2 regions of the Rhodococcus sp. IEGM 1330 genome follow, and region 2 is predicted to be linked to the other one. Evidence: predicted binding sites of a transcription regulator. Region 2 holds the regulator's gene; the other holds the start of a gene.

Region 1 (8,870 bases), on a different contig from region 2:
CGACAACGCTTTTACTTCTCTATGGTCGAGTACATGAGCGCACCCACCATACCGACCCGCACCCTCTGGAACGACGGCCCCGAGGTGGGCGCTATCGGCCTGGGCTGCATGGGAATGACCTGGGCGTACAAGGCCGACGACCAGACGGAGACCCCCGATCGCGTCATCGGGCACGCCCTGGACCTGGGCGTGAATTTCATCGACACCGCAGATGTATACGGCCCGTTCACCAACGAGGAGGTCGTCGGCAAGGCCATCGGCAGCCGCCGCGCCGAGGTAACTCTCGCGACCAAGGGTGGTCTCGTCTCTCACGTCGGCGACGCCGGAGAGCCTGTCATCTCGGGCCCCAACGGCAAGCCCGAGCACCTGCGCTCGGCGATCGACGATTCGCTCCGCCGCTTGGGCGTCGACCACATCGATCTGTACTACCTCCACCGTCCGGACCCAGAAGTGAACGTGGAGGACAGCATCGGCGCGATGGCCGAGGCCGTTCAGGCGGGAAAGGTTCGGGCACTCGGGGTCTCGGAGTTCAGCGTCGAGCAACTCGATCGTGCCCAGCAGGTGCATCCGATTTCTGCGGTGCAGTCGGAACTCTCGCTGTGGACCCGCGACCACCTCGCCACATCTCTGAAGTGGACCCAAGACAACGCTGCGGCATTTGTCCCGTTCTCTCCATTGGGCCGCGGCTTCCTGACGGGCAACTTTCGTGGGACCACACCTGCTGCAGACGATTTCCGTTCACGACTACCACGTTTCAGCCAGGACAACCTCGATGCGAACCTCGTGATCGTCGACGCCATCGCAGCAGTCGCCGAAGAACTCGGCGCGACGCCCGCGCAAGTGGCCTTGGCCTGGGTTCTGGCGCAGGGCGAGCATGTGGTTCCGATTCCCGGCACCCGACGCACCTCGCGTCTGGACGAGAACGCAGGTGCAGCCTCGCTCACCTTGAGTGCCGATCAGCTCGCTGCCCTCGACGCTCTGCCTGCGCCCGCCGGTGGTCGCTATTGAGATCGTTCGCGTCGAGCCCTCCGCTGATCAGGCCCTCGCCGAGCTGATTCTCGCGGTTCAGAAGGGGTCGTATGCAGTCGAAGCGGGACTGATCGGCGACGACCGAATTCCGGTGCTGCACGAGTCGGTGGACGATCTGTCTGCTGCGCAGGTCCATTGGCTCGTCGCGCGGGAGGGTGACGAAATCCTCGGTGCTGCAGCATGGTCCAATTCCGAGATCGACCGTCTGGTGGTGTCTCCACACGCGCATCGACGAGGCATCGGCAGGGCGTTGGTCGACGCGATGTTGGAATCGATTGTCGCACGACGTGTGCACGTGGCCACCGGGCGAGACAATTCACCGGCACGCAGGTTGTACGAGTCCGTCGGCTTCGTGCATACCGAGGACCGGCAGGTACTGCCCGGGCTGTGGCTCGCCCGCTACGAACTCGTCCGCTGATCGGTATCGGAGTTACGCGGGCGAGCGGCGAACCAGATCAGCGCACCGGTGATCGGCATGAGCAAGACGAGCAGGCACCACCAGAACGCGGATCCACGACGAGCGTGGGTGCTACGAAGAATCGATACCCACGCACTAGCGACCAAACCCAGCCACAGAACCATCGCAGCCATCCACGCGAGATCGAACGCCAACGGCACAGTGGGATTGCTACCGTCCATGGTTCCCACTCCCTTCGCCTCGAATAGCCAGCCTATCGATCTTGCTCGACCCGCCCCCCGGGGGATCGAACCCGACGTCACCTCGAGCCAGCACCGCACTCGTCCGACCGACTACGAACCGTTGACAAAGGGTAGCCTATCCAAATGTCACCTGGAATAATGTCGTCGCTCGCGCTCGACCGCCGAGGGTTCTTTCTGGTCGCCGGGGCGGTTGCACTCGCCACGGCCTGCTCACCCCGGGCCCAGGACGCGGCTGCCGCGACCTCGCAGACAGTACGGATGACGGGCGACGGCTTCGATGTCACCGTTCCCACGCGCCCCACCCGCGTGGTCGTGATGGAGGGGCGAGGGGATCTCGAATTCGCCCTGTTGGCCGGATATCCCATCATTGCCACCGGCAACACCTTCCAGCCCGGCGCGCGTCCCTCGGGACAGTTCGAGGGACTGCTGGACGCGCAGACGGAGGTCATCGGTGGTCCCGACGGCCCAGCGGCAGAGGAGATCGCTGCGCTGTCTCCCGATCTCATCGTGATGCGCGCCAACGGATGGCGGCTCGACTGGTACGGAAACGAGCAGCTGACCAAGATCGCACCGGTCCTCCCCGTCGAAGTCAACGAACCGAATTTCGAGCAGTACACCGTCGACCAGTTCTCGGCCATAGGGCTACTCGACACTGTGCAGCCGGGTCTGGACGAGTACCAGCGGACCATCGACGACGCGGCCACGGTCACGAATGGTCGCAGAATCGCCCTCATCACCAGCGAACCGGTTGCCAAGGGATACGTCATCGTGTGGACCAACTACCTCGGCAACGCGGTCGCCGCGGATATGGGATTCACTGTGCTGCACAACAACCCCGAGGACGAGGAGGGAAACTATCGACTGTCGGTCGAGAATCTGAACCAGATCGCCGACGCGGAGTTCATCTTCCACCAGACCACTGATCCCACCCAGATCGACGGAATCGCCGCGTGGCAGAACCTTCCCGCCGTCGCCGCGGGTCGCAGTGCGGTGCTGGATCCACAGCTGAACAACGGATTGGTCATCACCGCAACCAGTTTCGCGAACAGGCTGATCGAGGTGGTCCGCAGCGCCGGGTGAGGTAGCTTCCGATACATGATCTCTGCCGGTGGCGCGATTGCCCTCGCTTTGTTCGCTATGGCTGTTGTTTCGATCGTCCGTGACCCGAGCACGGGGTTCGTGGCCACATTGGCATGGGTTCTCGTTGCATTCGTTCTGCCCATCATCGGCCCGATCCTGTGGTTCGCCGTCGGCAAGCGCTATCCCTACGGAGCGAGCGGCGGCAATCGATGACGGTTCAGTATCCAGTCGCATCGATGACGGTTCAGTATCCAGTCGCGTTGCGCAGGTCGATGTTCACCAGGTGGCTCACCTGATCGCGGAGCCATTCGACAGCCTGCTGATCGGGCGCGGGCGTGTGGGCCAACAGTGTCCAGCGCAGCCGGGTTTCAGGAGTCAGGTCGAACTGCACCAGGACGTCCGGATGGCTCGGCCACGGCGAGCTCCAGACAACGCGGTCGAACTCGCTGCTCTCGACAATGCGAGGTAGCGGCTGACCCTCGAACATCACCGGCCAGGCAAACCCCTGATTCTTCGGATGCACATCTGGGCGCATTAGTGACTTCCAGACGAAGAAGACAGGCGGCGACAACACCGCAGTCCTGCTCGCGAGAACCATCATCCGCCTACCGTACGCAGGTACCGACTCAGGAGCCCCACTATTTTCGCGCACGACCGGTAGGGCGGCTGCCAGTACCGACGACGGGCAGAGCTGTGCCCTGATGTTGTTGTGGGTCGTCATGCGGGTTGTCGTGGTTCCTCGTCGCCGGTGTCGTTGTGCTGGTCGGGTGGGTACAGCACTTCCTCGGGGTGGTGTGCGTGATTGATCAGCCCACGGCGCTTGGGGTCCATTCCGGTGGGTGGATGCCAGAGGGTGCGGCCCGGATAGCGATGGGCTGCTGTGGTTTTGGTGGTCGCCCACTTGCCTGGTCCGGTGCCGACGAGTGCGTGGTGCATGTCGCAGCCGAAGGTGAGCGAGTCGATGTCGGTGTAGCCGCCGTCGATCCAGTCGGTGACGTGGTGGGTTTGGCACCAGGTCGCGGGGCGGGTGCAGGAGGGGAAGCTGCAGCCGCGGTCGCGGGCGATGAGCACGATCCGTTGGTCGGCGGAGGCGATGCGTTTGGATCGACCGAGGTAGAGCGCTCTGCCGTGGTCGTCGAAGATCGTCAGATAGTGGTGGGCATGAGAGGCCATGCGGATGGCGTCGCGGATCGAGACTCGTGATCCGGTGGCGGTCATGGCGTATCCGCAGCCGGCTTCCAGATCTTTCAGGGTCATGGTGACGATCGCGGTGACAGGCAGGCCTCGGTGGGTGCCGAGGGTGCCGGAGGCGAGTGTCTGACGCAGTGCCAACTTGAGGGCGTCGTGGTGGCGTTCGCGTTGGGTGCGGATATCGCGCGCGGCGGCGTCCCGCGCTGCTGCCTTGTCCGCGGCATCGTCGTCGACGCCGGTGTCGGTGTCGGATCCGAGGGTGTCAGATCCGAGGGTGTCGCCGGAGTGAGCCGTGCCGTCGGGCTCCGTGCCGCAATTACAGTCGAGACCACCTTCGCAGTCGCAGTCGGTACCGCCTCCGCAGTCGTCGTCACCGCAGTCGTCGTCACCGCAGTCGTCGTCACCGCAGTCGTGATCATCCGCGCATTGGCCGTTCCCGTTGCAGTCCGTCCCATCCCACAGGCCTGCGTCACTGGACCCGGCATCGTGTGGAGTGGGCTCGGGCTTCGGCGCAGTGACGCTGCCGCTCCCGCGGCTTCCGCTGTCGTCGTCGCTGCTGGTTTCGTCGTGGACGACCGATGTCGGGTCGGCGGGGTTGTTGACTCCGGGTTTCGCGGCTTTGGAGAACAGGGCTTCGAGGTAGGCGCGCAGCTCGGGGTCGACGCAGAAGTTTCCTTCCGACATACCGTCGGCACCCTGCTCACCGAGATACAAGAACGCATCCCGTCGCTTACACGGCTTCGGCGGCTTCCCGTCCTCGTCCTCGTCCTCGTCCTCGTCCTCGTCGTCGTCGTAATCGCCGTCGGGGTTGAGGATCGAGTCCAGATGCGCCACCAACGGCGCGAAGTCGTCGGGCCGTCTGGTCGATGCGTAGCCCACCAATTGCTCTTCGGCGAGATCCCGCGTCTGCGGATCCACACTCGACGGCAGATGGCGAAAGAACTCGCGAATCATCTGCACATGCTTGGCATCGAGCAACCCCGCCCGCAATGCTGCAGCGGTGCGCGGCAGTAATGCGGGTAGGACTTCACCGGACAATGCGGTCCGGTCACCCAACTCCGCAGCCAGACGCAACCGAGCACCGGCGGCGCGTGGGGTGATCCGCAGCATCCACGCCACCGAGCACGGCACCGACCCCGGATACACATCGAGACCGTGTTGAGCGATCAGCTCATTGAGCCAGGTGTACGAGTACGCGGCCAACGACCGGGTCATCGTCTCCATCCGCTGAATCACCGCACGCCGGTCGGCATTCGTCCACGACACCGACGCCTGACCCGCCAACTCGGCGACCGCGGATTCCACTGCGGCTACCAGTGCAGACAAGTCGGGATCGGACACCTCAGGGGCGGGCGGCACCGTCTCGATGCCGTCCACCCCTGATCCGCCGTCCCCCGAAAGCATGAACAGAATCTATCGCGACCCACCGACACGTATTCGAACATGCGTTCCTATCCGACCAGCGATACCTCAGATCGCCGCGACGACTGGCACTTGATTCATATGCCCGCACAGGTAGTTCCAAGCCCCCTTTTGGAGAGGTAGCGTCACGCTTACGGATCACATCGGTCGAGGAGCGGGAGCTGGAACCGATCGACACCAGAAAGGGCACACCATGAGCGTGCGACCGTCCAGCGATCCAACTGCCGCCGACTGGCTCGTCCACGCCAATCGTGATTGGTGGGACCTCGCCGTCCGAGGCCCGCTGGGGTACGAAAGCTACGCACGGCTACGGTTCATTCCCGATCCGGCGCACACGGATCAACGTGAGGGCGAGGTTGGCGTTCCATACGACGAGCGTTCAGAAACAGATCAATTGGCAATAGTCGTCGCGATGCTGGCGAAGCACACTTCGACACCAGCGGACTGTTACTTCTGCGTGTGGGAGGGAAGGGGAGGTCTCGAGGCTCGTGGTGCCGCGCGAATCGACCTTCCCGAACGGGAAGCGTTCCTGTTCCGAGGACCTGCGCTGGACCTGCTGAACTGGGAGCAGGCACTCGATCCCCCGGGCCCCGAGGGTCTGCCGATTCCCTCTTTCGTCTGGCCCGCCGACCGCTCGTGGTGCATTGCCAACGACGTCGACCCCCACTTCGCCACCATCGGTGCCAGTTCAGCAGCGATCGAGGACATTCTCGCTGATCGTCGAGTCGACACTGTCATCGACGATCCTGCCCGTCCACAACCCTCGTACAGCCATTGAGACCCCATCGAACCGAGTGGTCGGAAGACTCTCTGCAACAGGATGTTTCGGAGGCGTACTGGGTGAACGACAGCCTGAACGTCGTGGCCGATACGACGGTGGGCTCGCTGGTCCCCACAGTGTTCGACGCCTATACCCACATCCTGTATCCCCTCCGTGACAGCACGCTTCATTCCACTCCGGCGAAACCCGTTGCGCCCTGGCCTGATCAGCTGGCGGACATCCTCGAAGTACTCACTCGGAGTACGACAACACCGGATGAGTGCTGGTTCGCACTCTGGGAAGGCAACACCGCTCTCGACGGCATTCGCGAGATGGCACCGACCGCACACATCGCCGGCTACAACTACTTCCTGCTGAAGGGACCGGTCTCGCACGCAGCGGACACCCTCGGAGGACTGTCACCAAACCTGTGGTGGCCCGCCGACCACGCATGGTGCATGGCTCAGCACTTCGACTTCCCGTGTGCATATCTCGGAGGCAGCACGGATACCGTTGCGGACCTTCTCGCGCTCACAGAGATCGAATCCTCGCCGCTTCGCGTCGACCAGATCATCACTGCGGCCGACGACGAGAAGCAGTAGCCACCCGACGATAGATCTCGACCACCGACGCTGCAGTCAGAACTGCGCTCGCGGCGCTCCCATTCCCGGGTCGATTTGGAACGGTCCGCTGGCCGAGGGCGCAATCGGGAAATCGAAGATCGCAGTGGGGATGTACACCGTGGCACAGGAGTTCGGAATGTCCACCACCCCGGACAAGCGTCCTTCGATCGGAGCCGAACCCAGTAGCAGATATGCCTGCTCGGGGCTGTAGCCGAATTTGGTGAGGTAGTCGATCGCATGCATGCAGGCGTTCTGGTACGACAGGTCGGAGTCCAGATACTTCTGCTCACCGTCGACGGTCACCGAAATACCCGAGAAGGCAATCCATTCCGAGTACTGCGGTGCGGTGTTTCCGGGCATGAAGATCGCGTTTTCGCTCACTCCGTACGTTTCCATGCCGCCCTTGATCAGATCGACGTGCAAGTCCATGAAGCCACCCATTTCGATGGCACCGCAGAACGTGATCTCCCCGTCGCCCTGGGAGAAGTGCAAGTCGCCGAAGGACAGCTTCGCGCCCGGAACGAACACCGGATAGAAGACGCGGGTGCCCTTGGTGAGGTTCTTGATGTCTTGATTGCCACCGTTCTCGCGTGGCGGTGCCGTGCGCGCGGCTTCGCCTGCAACGCGGGAGAATTCGTCACCGGTCAGTGATCCGAGGATTGCACCGTCGAGCTCGGGTGCAAGAGCCAGTGGCGGGACACGATTCGGGTCCGTTGCGATCAAGGCACCTTCACGGGCGTTCCACTTCGCCAACAACTGCGCCGAGGGCGCAGTACCCATGAGGCCAGGATGGGTGATGCCGGTGTACTTCACGTGCGGCACGTGGCGAGATGTGGTGGTCTGCCCGGAAAGTCCCAGATCGCCTTGTACGCGTCGGGGAACCGATCGGTGAGGAACCCGCCGCCGTTCTCCTTGGCGAAAATTCCCGTGTAGCCCCAGCCCTGCCCGGCCAGCGGACCCGAATCCTCTTGCGGGATCGGCCCCACGTCGAGGATGTCGACGATCAGCAGGTCGCCGGGCTCGGCTCCCTCGATGTGGAACGGCCCGGACAGCGTGTGCACGTTGTTGAGCGGCGCATTCAGAATGTCCTCGGCGGAATCGTCGTTGTGTATGGCCCCGTCGAACCATTCACGGCAATGGGCTCGAAAGGATGTGCCGGGTTTGACCGTGACCGCCGCCGGGATATCAGGATGCCATCGGTTGTGACCGACGACCTCCTGCTCGGTGAAACTCTTCGTCGAGTCGAGCGGAAACAGCAGTTCGGGCACGAGGCACCTCCGGTTGCGCGGATTCTCCTGCCTCGATCATTGCACCGTCGTGGTGCATCCGGTCGGATATGCATGTAAAACTTGTATGACGTTGCGCCGGAACGTTGCTGATGCACCGCATCGCGCTACTCTCGGAGGTGTGCCGACCTACAGCTTCCGCTGCGCACAGCGTTGCGCCCCCGTCGAACAGAGATTCTCCATGGCCGACGCGCCCTCGCAGGTGACGTGCCCGGAGTGCGGAGAGGTAGCCGCACGACAGATCTCCTCGCCTGCTCTCGGACGAGGGAACAGCGCCGCGATGAAGGCGCACGACGCCTCCCGCGCCACCGCAGACACACCTGCCGTGGTCTCGTCCCTCCCACAACAGAGCCGATCCGCAACCAGGACGACGTCGAACCCGCTCCATCGCCGCCTGCCGCGCCCCTGACGACTCGGCGTTTCCCTTTCGTGCCGACAGGGAAGTCCGACGCTATGCCCACGCTTCCAGCTCCCCCGTCGATTGCCGACGGCTCCACCACCGAGGACGTCGTCGCCTGGGTTGCCGAGCATCTGGGCGATCTGACGCGCGAGGGACCGGATGGCATCACGGCGGGTGGCATTCGCGGCGGGCAGTCCGCTGCCGATGCCGCCCTGGCCGGGCTCGATATCACCGGATATGCGCGCGATCGCAGCACCGTTCTTCCGGTGAATCGCCGCGGCGCAAGCCGCATGTCGCCGTACATTCGCCACGGGCTGCTGATGCTGCGAGAAGTCTGGGACGCGGTGTCCGACGCTCCTTCACGCGACCGTTCCCGCTATCGCGACGAACTGATGTGGCAGGAATACGCCCGCCATCTC
Region 2 (8,870 bases):
GCCCGTGTGTGTTGACATGTCAAGGCTTTGGAGTAATCTCGGTCACAACACAGGCAAGCAATTGAGTGCGCCACAGCTCGCCGAACAGTACGAAGACCTTTTGTTCACGCAGGATCCGAGGAGGACCACATGACGGGATCGGTTAGCACCGCTTCGACCGGACACGCAGACACCACAGTCGATGCGGCCGAAACCGGGGCAGCGCAGACCACGCTGCACGGCACGCCCGTCGTGCCCGGTGTCGGATACGGTCCCGTCATTCGTCCCGGTGCCCGTCCGTCCATTCCCGCCGATACCGGCGAGGTTGCCGAGGCCGATCGGGAGTCGGAGAAGGCTGTCTTCGATGCCGCTGCGAACGCCGTCGCCGCTCGACTGCGCGGTCGCGCGGAGCTGGCGACGGGAGCTGCCTCGGAGGTGCTGTCGGCAAACGCCGCGATGGCAACGGACCGCGGTTGGCTCGGGGCCGCGCGCGCCTCGATCGCCAAGGGCAGTTCAGCCGTCACCGCGACAGCGGCAGCGACGGAGAAGTTCGCCGCGATGTTCACCCAGCTCGGCGGACTGATGGCCGAGCGCGTGACCGATCTTCGCGACATCCGTGATCGCGTCATCGCCGAGATCCTGGGTGTTCCGGAGCCCGGTGTTCCGGTGCCGGACGAACCGTCGATCCTGTTCGCCGACGACCTTGCGCCGGCCGACACCGCGGGCCTCGACCCCACCCTGATCGTCGGACTGGCGACTTCGCTCGGAGGTCCGACCAGCCACACCGCGATCATCGCCCGCCAGCTCGGTATCCCGTGCATCGTCGCCGTGGCCGGGCTCGACGACATCGCCGCAGGTACGAACGCATCTGTCGACGGAACCAGCGGCCGCATCGACCTCGAACCCGACGCCGACTCGGCTCGCGCTGCCGTCGTGTCTGCCCGCGACGAGCTCGACCGGGTATCCCAGTGGGTCGGTCCTGGTACCACCGCCGACGGCCATGCGGTCGACATTCTCGCCAACGTCCAGGACGGTGCCGGTGCTCGCGCAGCGCGGTCCAGCGCAGCGGATGGCGTCGGACTGTTCCGAACCGAACTGTGTTTTCTCGACCGCGACTCCGAACCCACCGTCGACGAGCAGGCCGAGATCTATGCCCAGGTGCTCGACGCGTTCGCAGGCAAGAAGGTCGTCGTGCGGACTCTCGACGCCGGCTCGGACAAGCCGCTCAGGTTTGCCACCCATCCCGACGAGGCCAATCCGGCCCTGGGCATTCGCGGCATCCGCATCGCCGAGGCCGACCGCGGGATTCTGTACCGCCAGCTGGACGGCATCGCAGCAGCCGCGAAGGCGACCGATTCCTCCCCGTGGGTGATGGCTCCGATGATCGCAACCGCGCTGGAGGCGAAAGATTTCGCCGCCGACGTCCGTGAACGAGGACTGACACCCGGCGTCATGATCGAGGTTCCCGCAGCCGCGCTGCTCGCCGAGCACATCCTCGAGCATGTGGACTTCCTGTCCATCGGCACCAACGACCTGGCGCAGTACACGATGGCCGCCGACCGCATGTCTGCTCAGCTCGCCGGTCTGACCGATCCGTGGCAGCCGGCGGTATTGGCACTGGTGGCCCACACCGCTGCCGCGGGTGCCAAGGCCGGCAAGCCGGTCGGGGTCTGCGGCGAGGCCGCTGCCGATCCGCTCCTGGCCTGTGTGTTGGTCGGACTCGGCATCACCTCACTGTCTGCTGCGTCGGCCGCCGTCGCGCATGTGGGTTCCAAATTGGCCACGGTCACGCTCGCCCAGTGCAAGGAAGCGGCCGCCGCAGCGCTCAAAACGGACAGCACCGCCGCTGCCCGTGAGGCAGTGAGCGCGATCCTCGGCTGACGCCATAGTCTTTTCCCATCATGAGAAATCTGGGTTGGACGCTGCACGGAAACGGAAAGACCGTCGAGGCCGGGGCGGTGGTGGCACCGGACGAGAGATTGACGTGGCCGCGCACCGTCGGCATCGGGATGCAGCATGTCGTCGCGATGTTCGGTGCCACGTTGCTCGTTCCGACGATCACCGGCTTCCCGGTGTCGACGACACTGCTGTTCTCGGGCATCGGGACGGTGCTGTTCCTGATCATCACCCGGGGGCGCGTGCCCAGCTACCTCGGGTCGTCCTTCGCATTCCTTGCTCCGCTCGGTGCCACCCAGGCGAACGGCCCGGCCGCGCAGCTCGGCGCCGTTCTGTGCGTCGGACTCGTACTCGCGGCCATCGGGGTCGTGGTCAAGATCGCCGGTCGGCGCGTGCTCGACGCCGCCATGCCGCCCGTGGTCACCGGTGCCGTGGTCGTGTTGATCGGGTTGAATCTGGCCCCGGCCGCGACGACGTCGTTCGAGGCGCAGCCCCTCATCGCCGCCGTCACGCTTGTCGCCATTCTGTTGGCCACGGCCATCGGACCGGGACTGCTCGGGCGACTCGGAATTCTGGTCGGTGTCGTCGTCGGTTGGGTGTTCGCCGCGGTCACCGGTGGAATCGCGCAGCCACGCCTCGACGCTCTGAGTGCGGCGAGCTGGATCGGCCTGCCGGAGTTCCGTGGACCGTCGTTCGAGCTGTCGGTGATCCTGGTGGCGCTGCCGGTGGTGATCGTCCTCGTCGCCGAGAACGTCGGACACGTCAAGGCCGTCGCTGCGATGACCGGCAAGAACCTCGACGACGTGGCAGGCGACGCGCTGATCGCCGACGGGTTGGCGACCACCCTGGCCGGAGCCGCTGGTGGCTCGGGCACCACCACGTACGCCGAGAACATCGGGGTCATGGCCGCCACCCGCGTCTATTCGACGGCCGCGTACTGGGTCGCGGCCGTCACCGCGATAGTGCTGGCGTTCTCGCCCAAGTTCGGTGCCCTGATCTTCACCGTGCCCGACGGCGTCATCGGGGGAGCGACCCTGGTTCTGTACGGACTCATCGGGCTACTGGGCGTTCGCATCTGGACCGACGCGAAGGTCGACTTCACCGATCCGGTCAATCTCATGGTCGTCGCTGCGGCGCTCGTCGCCGGAATCGGTGACCTGACACTGGCTGTCGGATCGGTCGAGCTCGGCGGTATCGCGTGGGGTTCCGTCGGCATCCTTGTCGGCTACCCGATCGTCTCGGCGCTCGCGAGGAGTACAGGCAAACGAGGTCGCTAGCGGGGTCGGTCACGGATCGCGCACGTTTTGGTCATCGACCTCCGCTGTACCCCGAACGTACTGTTGGAACGTGACGTCAGTCGTACCGACGACCGCGAATGACACCGTTCACAGGTCGACGTCGGTATGCACCGAACAAGGAGACATTCGTGGAACGCACACTTTTCGAGCCCGAGCACGAGCTGTTCCGGGAGTCGTACCGGAAGTTTCTCGAACAGCACGTAGCCCCCAATCATGCGAAGTGGGAAGAGCAGAACATCGTCGACCGCGGCGTCTGGGTCGAGGCCGGTAAGCAGGGCTTCCTCGGAACGGCTGCGCCCGAGGAATTCGGCGGCGGCGGAGTCAAGGACTTCCGCTACAACGCCATCGTCACCGAGGAAACCACCCGCGGTGGATACAGCGGTATCGGCTTCACCCTGCACAACGACGTCGTCGCGCCGTATCTGATCGATCTTGCGAATGACGAGCAGAAGCAGCGCTGGCTCCCCGGATTCTGCTCCGGCGAACTGATCACCGCGATCGCGATGACCGAGCCGGGCACCGGAAGCGACCTGCAGGGCATCAAGACCAAGGCCGTACGCGACGGCGACGACTGGGTGCTCAACGGCTCGAAGACATTCATCACCAACGGAATCAACGCCGATTTGATCATCGTCGTGGCGTGCACCGATCCCGAGAAGGGCGCACAGGGCTTCAGCCTGCTGGTCGTCGAACGCGACATGCCCGGATTCGAGCGAGGCCGCAACCTCGACAAGATCGGCATGAAGGCCCAGGACACCGCCGAACTCAGCTTCACCGATGTTCGCGTGCCCGCTGCCAACCTGCTCGGCGACGAGGGCATGGGCTTCATCTACCTGATGCAGAATCTGCCTCAGGAGCGGCTCTCCATCGCCGTCGTCGCCGCAGCGGCGATGGAATCGGCACTGGACATGACCATCCAGTACTGCCGCGACCGCAAGGCCTTCGGAAAGTCGATCGGCAAGTTCCAGAACACCCGATTCGTGTTGGCGGAGTTGGCCACCGAAACCACCGCCACCCGAATCATGGTGGACAAGTTCATCGAACTGCTCAACGCAGACAAGTTGACCGTCCAAGAAGCCGCGATGGCGAAGTGGTGGACCACCGAGAATCAGGTGAAACTGATCGACCGGTGCCTGCAGCTGCACGGTGGCTACGGCTACATGAAGGAATACCCGATCGCCAAGGCGTACATGGACTCTCGTGTGCAGACCATCTACGGCGGCACCACCGAAATCATGAAGGAGATCATCGGCCGCGGATTGAATCTGTGATCCGCTGATCCGAAGAACGCAGAGGGCCGCAGCACTATGTGCTGCGGCCCTTCGCGTGTCACTTCGGTGTCGATTTCTACAGCTTGCGCATCACGGTGACGACCTTGCCGAGGATCGCGGCGTTGTTGCCCGGAATCGGCTCGAAGAGCGGGTTGTGCGGCAGCAGCCACACCTCGCCCTTGGACCGCTTGAACGTCTTGACGGTGGCCTCGCCGTCGATCATGGCAGCGACGATGTCGCCGTTGTCGGCCACGGACTGCTGACGAACAACCACCCAGTCGCCGTCGCAGATCGCCGCGTCGATCATCGACTCGCCGACCACCTTGAGCAGAAACAGAGAACCCTGACCCACCAGCTCGCGGGGGAGCGGAAACACGTCCTCGACGGCCTCTTCGGCCAGAATCGGACCGCCGGCGGCGATCCGGCCCAATACCGGTACGAACGTCGGGGTCGGCAACCGATCCTGTTCCTCGGACGCCGGCGATCCGTCGACGGCGGCGGCAGCCTGATCGGCCTGCACCTCGTCGAGACCGCGGACGTCGACGGCGCGGGGGCGGTTGGCGTCGCGCCGGAGGAAGCCCTTGCGCTCGAGGGTGCGGAGTTGGTGAGCGACGGAGGAGGTCGATGTCAGGCCGACCGCATCACCGATCTCCCGAATGCTCGGTGGGTAACCGCGCTCGGTGACCGAAGCGCGAATGACCTCGAGTACCTTCCGCTGCCGCTCGGTGAGACCCGCACTGATGTCGGTGTCGACCTCCATGGCCTTGGATGTCGGTTCCGCGGCCGGCTTACCCGCTGCGGCCTTCGTTGCGGTGGCCCTGGCTCCGGTCGTCTTGGAACCCGTCGTCGTGGAACGCGTGGTCGACCTCGTCGAGGTCTCGTCCTTCATGCTGTCGGCCTCCTGCTGGTGTCCTGGATCCGGTCTGCGGGGTAGGTCTGCGCGGACTGGAGTTGATGGTGTCGACTCGTGGCGTGTGGTTTCTGACACGAATCTAGCGTGTATCAGCTGTTGAATCAAACATCTGTTCGACTCGTGTCGCGTTTTCTACAGACTTTGTCGGAGGCTCGTGATAGAACTTCGAACAAGCGTCCATCGAACGCCTGATCGAACATTCGATCCAACGAGCGAAGTCGAGGTTCCGATGACCATCATCACCGATCGCCCCACCGCCGCCGGTGTCCGTGCCCGATCCACTGTCGTCGAGCGTCGCCGCCGGGCGCGTCCCGTTCTGCAGAGTCCCATCGGGATGCACGGTGTCACGGCACCCCGTACGCAGAGCGCACCGTGCCTCCCGGTCCTCGATCCGTCGTGGACCGATGTCACCGATCGCGAGGAGGCCGATCGCGAGTTCGACGCGACCTCCGCGCACTTCGCGAGTCAGCCGGTTCGGATGCGATCGCTCGTGCTGACCGTGTTGGCGGTCCTGGTCGTGGCAGGCGGCCTGATCGGCATCGCGAACCTGCGGGCCGTTGCCCCCGATGCAGGCGCGCAGCCGGCCGGTGTGGTCGAAGTGCACGACGGAGCTCTCGTCGAGTACACGCCCGGCAGATGACCACCGGCCCCGTCGGGTTCGAGAAGACTGAGTATCCTCGACAGACTGCCCCGATGTGCGTGCTCGTCGTCGGAGCATCGGCTACGACGGAGGATCCCTTATGCATTGCCCGTTCTGCAGGCATCCCGACTCACGCGTGGTCGACTCGCGTGAGATGGACGAGGGGCAAGCAATCCGGCGGCGTCGATCCTGCCCGGAGTGCGGTCGTCGATTCACGACCGTCGAGGCCGCAGTGCTTGCAGTCGTGAAACGCAGCGGCGTGACCGAGCCGTTCAGCCGCGAGAAAGTCGTCAAGGGAGTCCGACGCGCCTGCCAGGGCAGAGATGTGGACAACGATGCGCTGAACCTGCTGGCACAGCAGGTCGAGGACGCCATCCGTGCAGCGGGATCCGCAGAGATTCCCAGCAACGAAGTGGGGTTGGCCATTCTCGGTCCACTCCGTGATCTGGACGAAGTGGCCTACCTGCGCTTCGCTTCCGTCTACCGCTCGTTCAGCTCGGCCGAGGACTTCGAGAAAGAAATCCACGAACTGCGCAAGCACCGCGAGTCCGCCGACATCGACTGACAGTCCTGCCCGTCAGCGACTCTGGTCCGAGATCGCCTTCTCGATGCGCTTCTCCGAGACCGGATACGCCGTACGAATCCCCTGGGCGAACAATCCCACGCGCAACTCCTCGATCATCCAGAACAGTTCCTGTACCCCGGAACTGTTCTTTCTGCTTTCCGGAAGCGAATCCAACAGTCGCCCGTACGACGCGTACACCCGATCGAGTACATCCATCGCCGCCGCGTCACGGCCCGCGCTGCTCGGCAGGGTCGCCAACCGCTTCGTCGCAGCCGCGATATAGCGCGGAAGGTCTGCCAATCTGCGAGAACCGAACTCGGTGACGAACCCGCGAAAGATCAAGCCGTCGAGCTGTTCCCGAACATCATCTGCCGGCTCGCCCGAGGAGGATTGAAGTTGCGCGGACAATGCCAGGGCAGCGGTCAGCACAGGGCGAACCAGGGCGAGCACCGCGGAGGTACGCTGTGGAACCTCCGCGTCGACGAGCGCCCGGAGCTTGTCGAAAGCCTCGGGATCTCGTACCGGTCCACCGTGCGCATCCATCGCTTCCTCGACCGCGAGAGCCCGGCATTCTTCGAGGAGTGCATCGACTCCGCCGTACGGATTCTGGCCGAGGGCAAGGCGTTCGGCGGTCGGCAGTCCGGCCAGCAGTGCCTTGGCTCCCTTCGGGGCCGTCGACAGCAGTAGAGCTCTGGTTCCCGACCGCATCGCGGCCCGCGCCTGCGCGGGCGTGCTGAGAACTCGCACCGCTACGCCCTGTCCTTCGGGCACCAACGCCGGGTAGCCGGTGACCTTCTGTCCGGCCACCTCTCTGGTGACCGTCGACTCCAACCGACCGAGCGTGCCCGAAGTCCAGGCCAGCGAGGGCGCGCGTTCCGCATCACCCACCGCGCTCGCCACCTGACGACCGACTTCCCCGGATAGGTTCGTGCGCAGAACAGTCAGATCCTTGTTGCTGCCCAACACCTTTCCGGACGGATCGACGGCCGCGAACGTCATCTTCAGGTGATCGGGCAGTGCCGCAACATCGAAGTCCTTCGCCGTGATGTGGCACTGCGCAGCCCGTGACAGCTCACGTGCCAAGGCCGTCACCAGAGTTTCCGCGCGCGGCTTCATGACCGCCAACGCCGCGGCCGCGAAGTCGGGAGCCGGAACGACGTTGCGCCGCAGGGCTTTCGGCAGTGTCTTGATCAGTGCGGTCACCAACTCGCCGCGCATTCCGGGAACCAGCCAGTCGAAGCCGACCGGCTGTACCTGAGCGAGGAGAGCGATCGGAATCCGAGCGGTGACTCCGTCGGCCGCCGTGCCCGGCTCGAACTGATACGTCAGTGGGAACTGGATCTCGCCCTGTCGCCATGCGTCGGGATACGCGCCGGTCAGTACCGAGGCCGCGTCGGAGTTGACGACGGTGTCGGTGGTGAAATCGAGTAGGTGCGGTTCCTGCCTGCGTGCCTTCTTCCACCAGGTGTCGAAGTGCCGCGCCGACACCGCCTCTGGGGCGATACGTGCGTCGTAGAAGTCGAAGAGAGCGTCGTCGTCGACGACGATGTCGCGCCGCCGAGCGCGATGCTCCAGTTCGCCGACGTCGTCGAGCAGAGCCCTGTTCTTGTGGAAGAACGCGTGTTGGGTCTTCCATTCACCTTCCACCAGCGCATGTCGGATGAACAGCTCGCGGGACGCCTCGGGGTCGATGCGGTGGTAGTTCACCGGACGTTGCGTCACCAACGGAATGCCGTAGAGCGTCACCCGTTCGTAGGCCATCGCCGATTCCCGCTTGATGGACCAGTGAGGTTCCGAATACGTCCTTTTGACCAGGTGCGGTGCCAACCGTTCGGCCCACTCCGGCTCGATGCGGGCGGCCATGCGGCCCCACAGGCGTCCGGTCTCGACCAGTTCTGCGGCCATGACCCAGCGCGGGGGTTTCTTGAACAGACCCGAGCCCGGGAAGATCGCGAAGTGCGCTCCGCGGGCGCCGAGGAACTCGCGCTTGTCACCCTCCCTGAGCCCGACATGCGAGAGCAATCCGGACAGCAGCGACTGATGCAGGGCGGTCTCGGTGGAGTCGGCGTCGGGCACCGTCCACCCGAGCCCGCGGGTGATCTGACGTAATTGGCCGTGCAGATCCTGCCACTCGCGAATACGTAGATAGTGCAGGAACTCGGTTCGGCACATGCGTCGGAACTGGTTGGAGGACAACTCGTTCCGCTGTTCGCGCAGGTAGGTCCAGAGCTTCACGTACGCGAGGAAGTCGGAGTTCTCCACGGCGAAACGCGCATGCTTCTCGTCCGCTGCCTGCTGATGCTCGGCG

What was found. The regulator LexA, encoded in region 2, represses DNA repair genes until DNA is damaged. The targets are predictions, from matches to a motif close to CGAACANNTGTTCG.
Region 1: R4P57_RS06355 (HNH endonuclease signature motif containing protein) is a predicted target of LexA. The motif match lies at 5,399-5,412, and genes of this name have one in related genera.

The regions. Positions count from the first base shown of each region.
Region 1 is NZ_JAWLSB010000002.1:301,602-310,471, reverse strand. It holds gene R4P57_RS06385 (aldo/keto reductase) at 34-1,008, shown strand; gene R4P57_RS06380 (GNAT family N-acetyltransferase) at 995-1,447, shown strand; gene R4P57_RS06375 (PLDc N-terminal domain-containing protein) at 1,429-1,668, opposite strand; gene R4P57_RS06370 (ABC transporter substrate-binding protein) at 1,813-2,769, shown strand; gene R4P57_RS06365 (PLD nuclease N-terminal domain-containing protein) at 2,785-2,982, shown strand; gene R4P57_RS06360 (hypothetical protein) at 3,014-3,370, opposite strand; gene R4P57_RS06355 (HNH endonuclease signature motif containing protein) at 3,487-5,364, opposite strand; gene R4P57_RS06350 (hypothetical protein) at 5,576-6,160, shown strand; gene R4P57_RS06345 (hypothetical protein) at 6,223-6,744, shown strand; partial or broken gene fmdA (formamidase) at 6,781-8,033, opposite strand; gene R4P57_RS06335 (FmdB family zinc ribbon protein) at 8,173-8,460, shown strand; gene R4P57_RS06330 (FAD-binding domain-containing protein) at 8,505-8,870, shown strand, end outside.
Region 2 is NZ_JAWLSB010000001.1:927,951-936,820, forward strand. It holds gene ptsP (phosphoenolpyruvate--protein phosphotransferase) at 130-1,860, shown strand; gene R4P57_RS04300 (uracil-xanthine permease family protein) at 1,881-3,152, shown strand; gene R4P57_RS04305 (acyl-CoA dehydrogenase family protein) at 3,302-4,444, shown strand; gene lexA (transcriptional repressor LexA) at 4,521-5,204, opposite strand; gene R4P57_RS04315 (hypothetical protein) at 5,587-5,997, shown strand; gene nrdR (transcriptional regulator NrdR) at 6,098-6,562, shown strand; gene hrpA (ATP-dependent RNA helicase HrpA) at 6,575-8,870, opposite strand, start outside.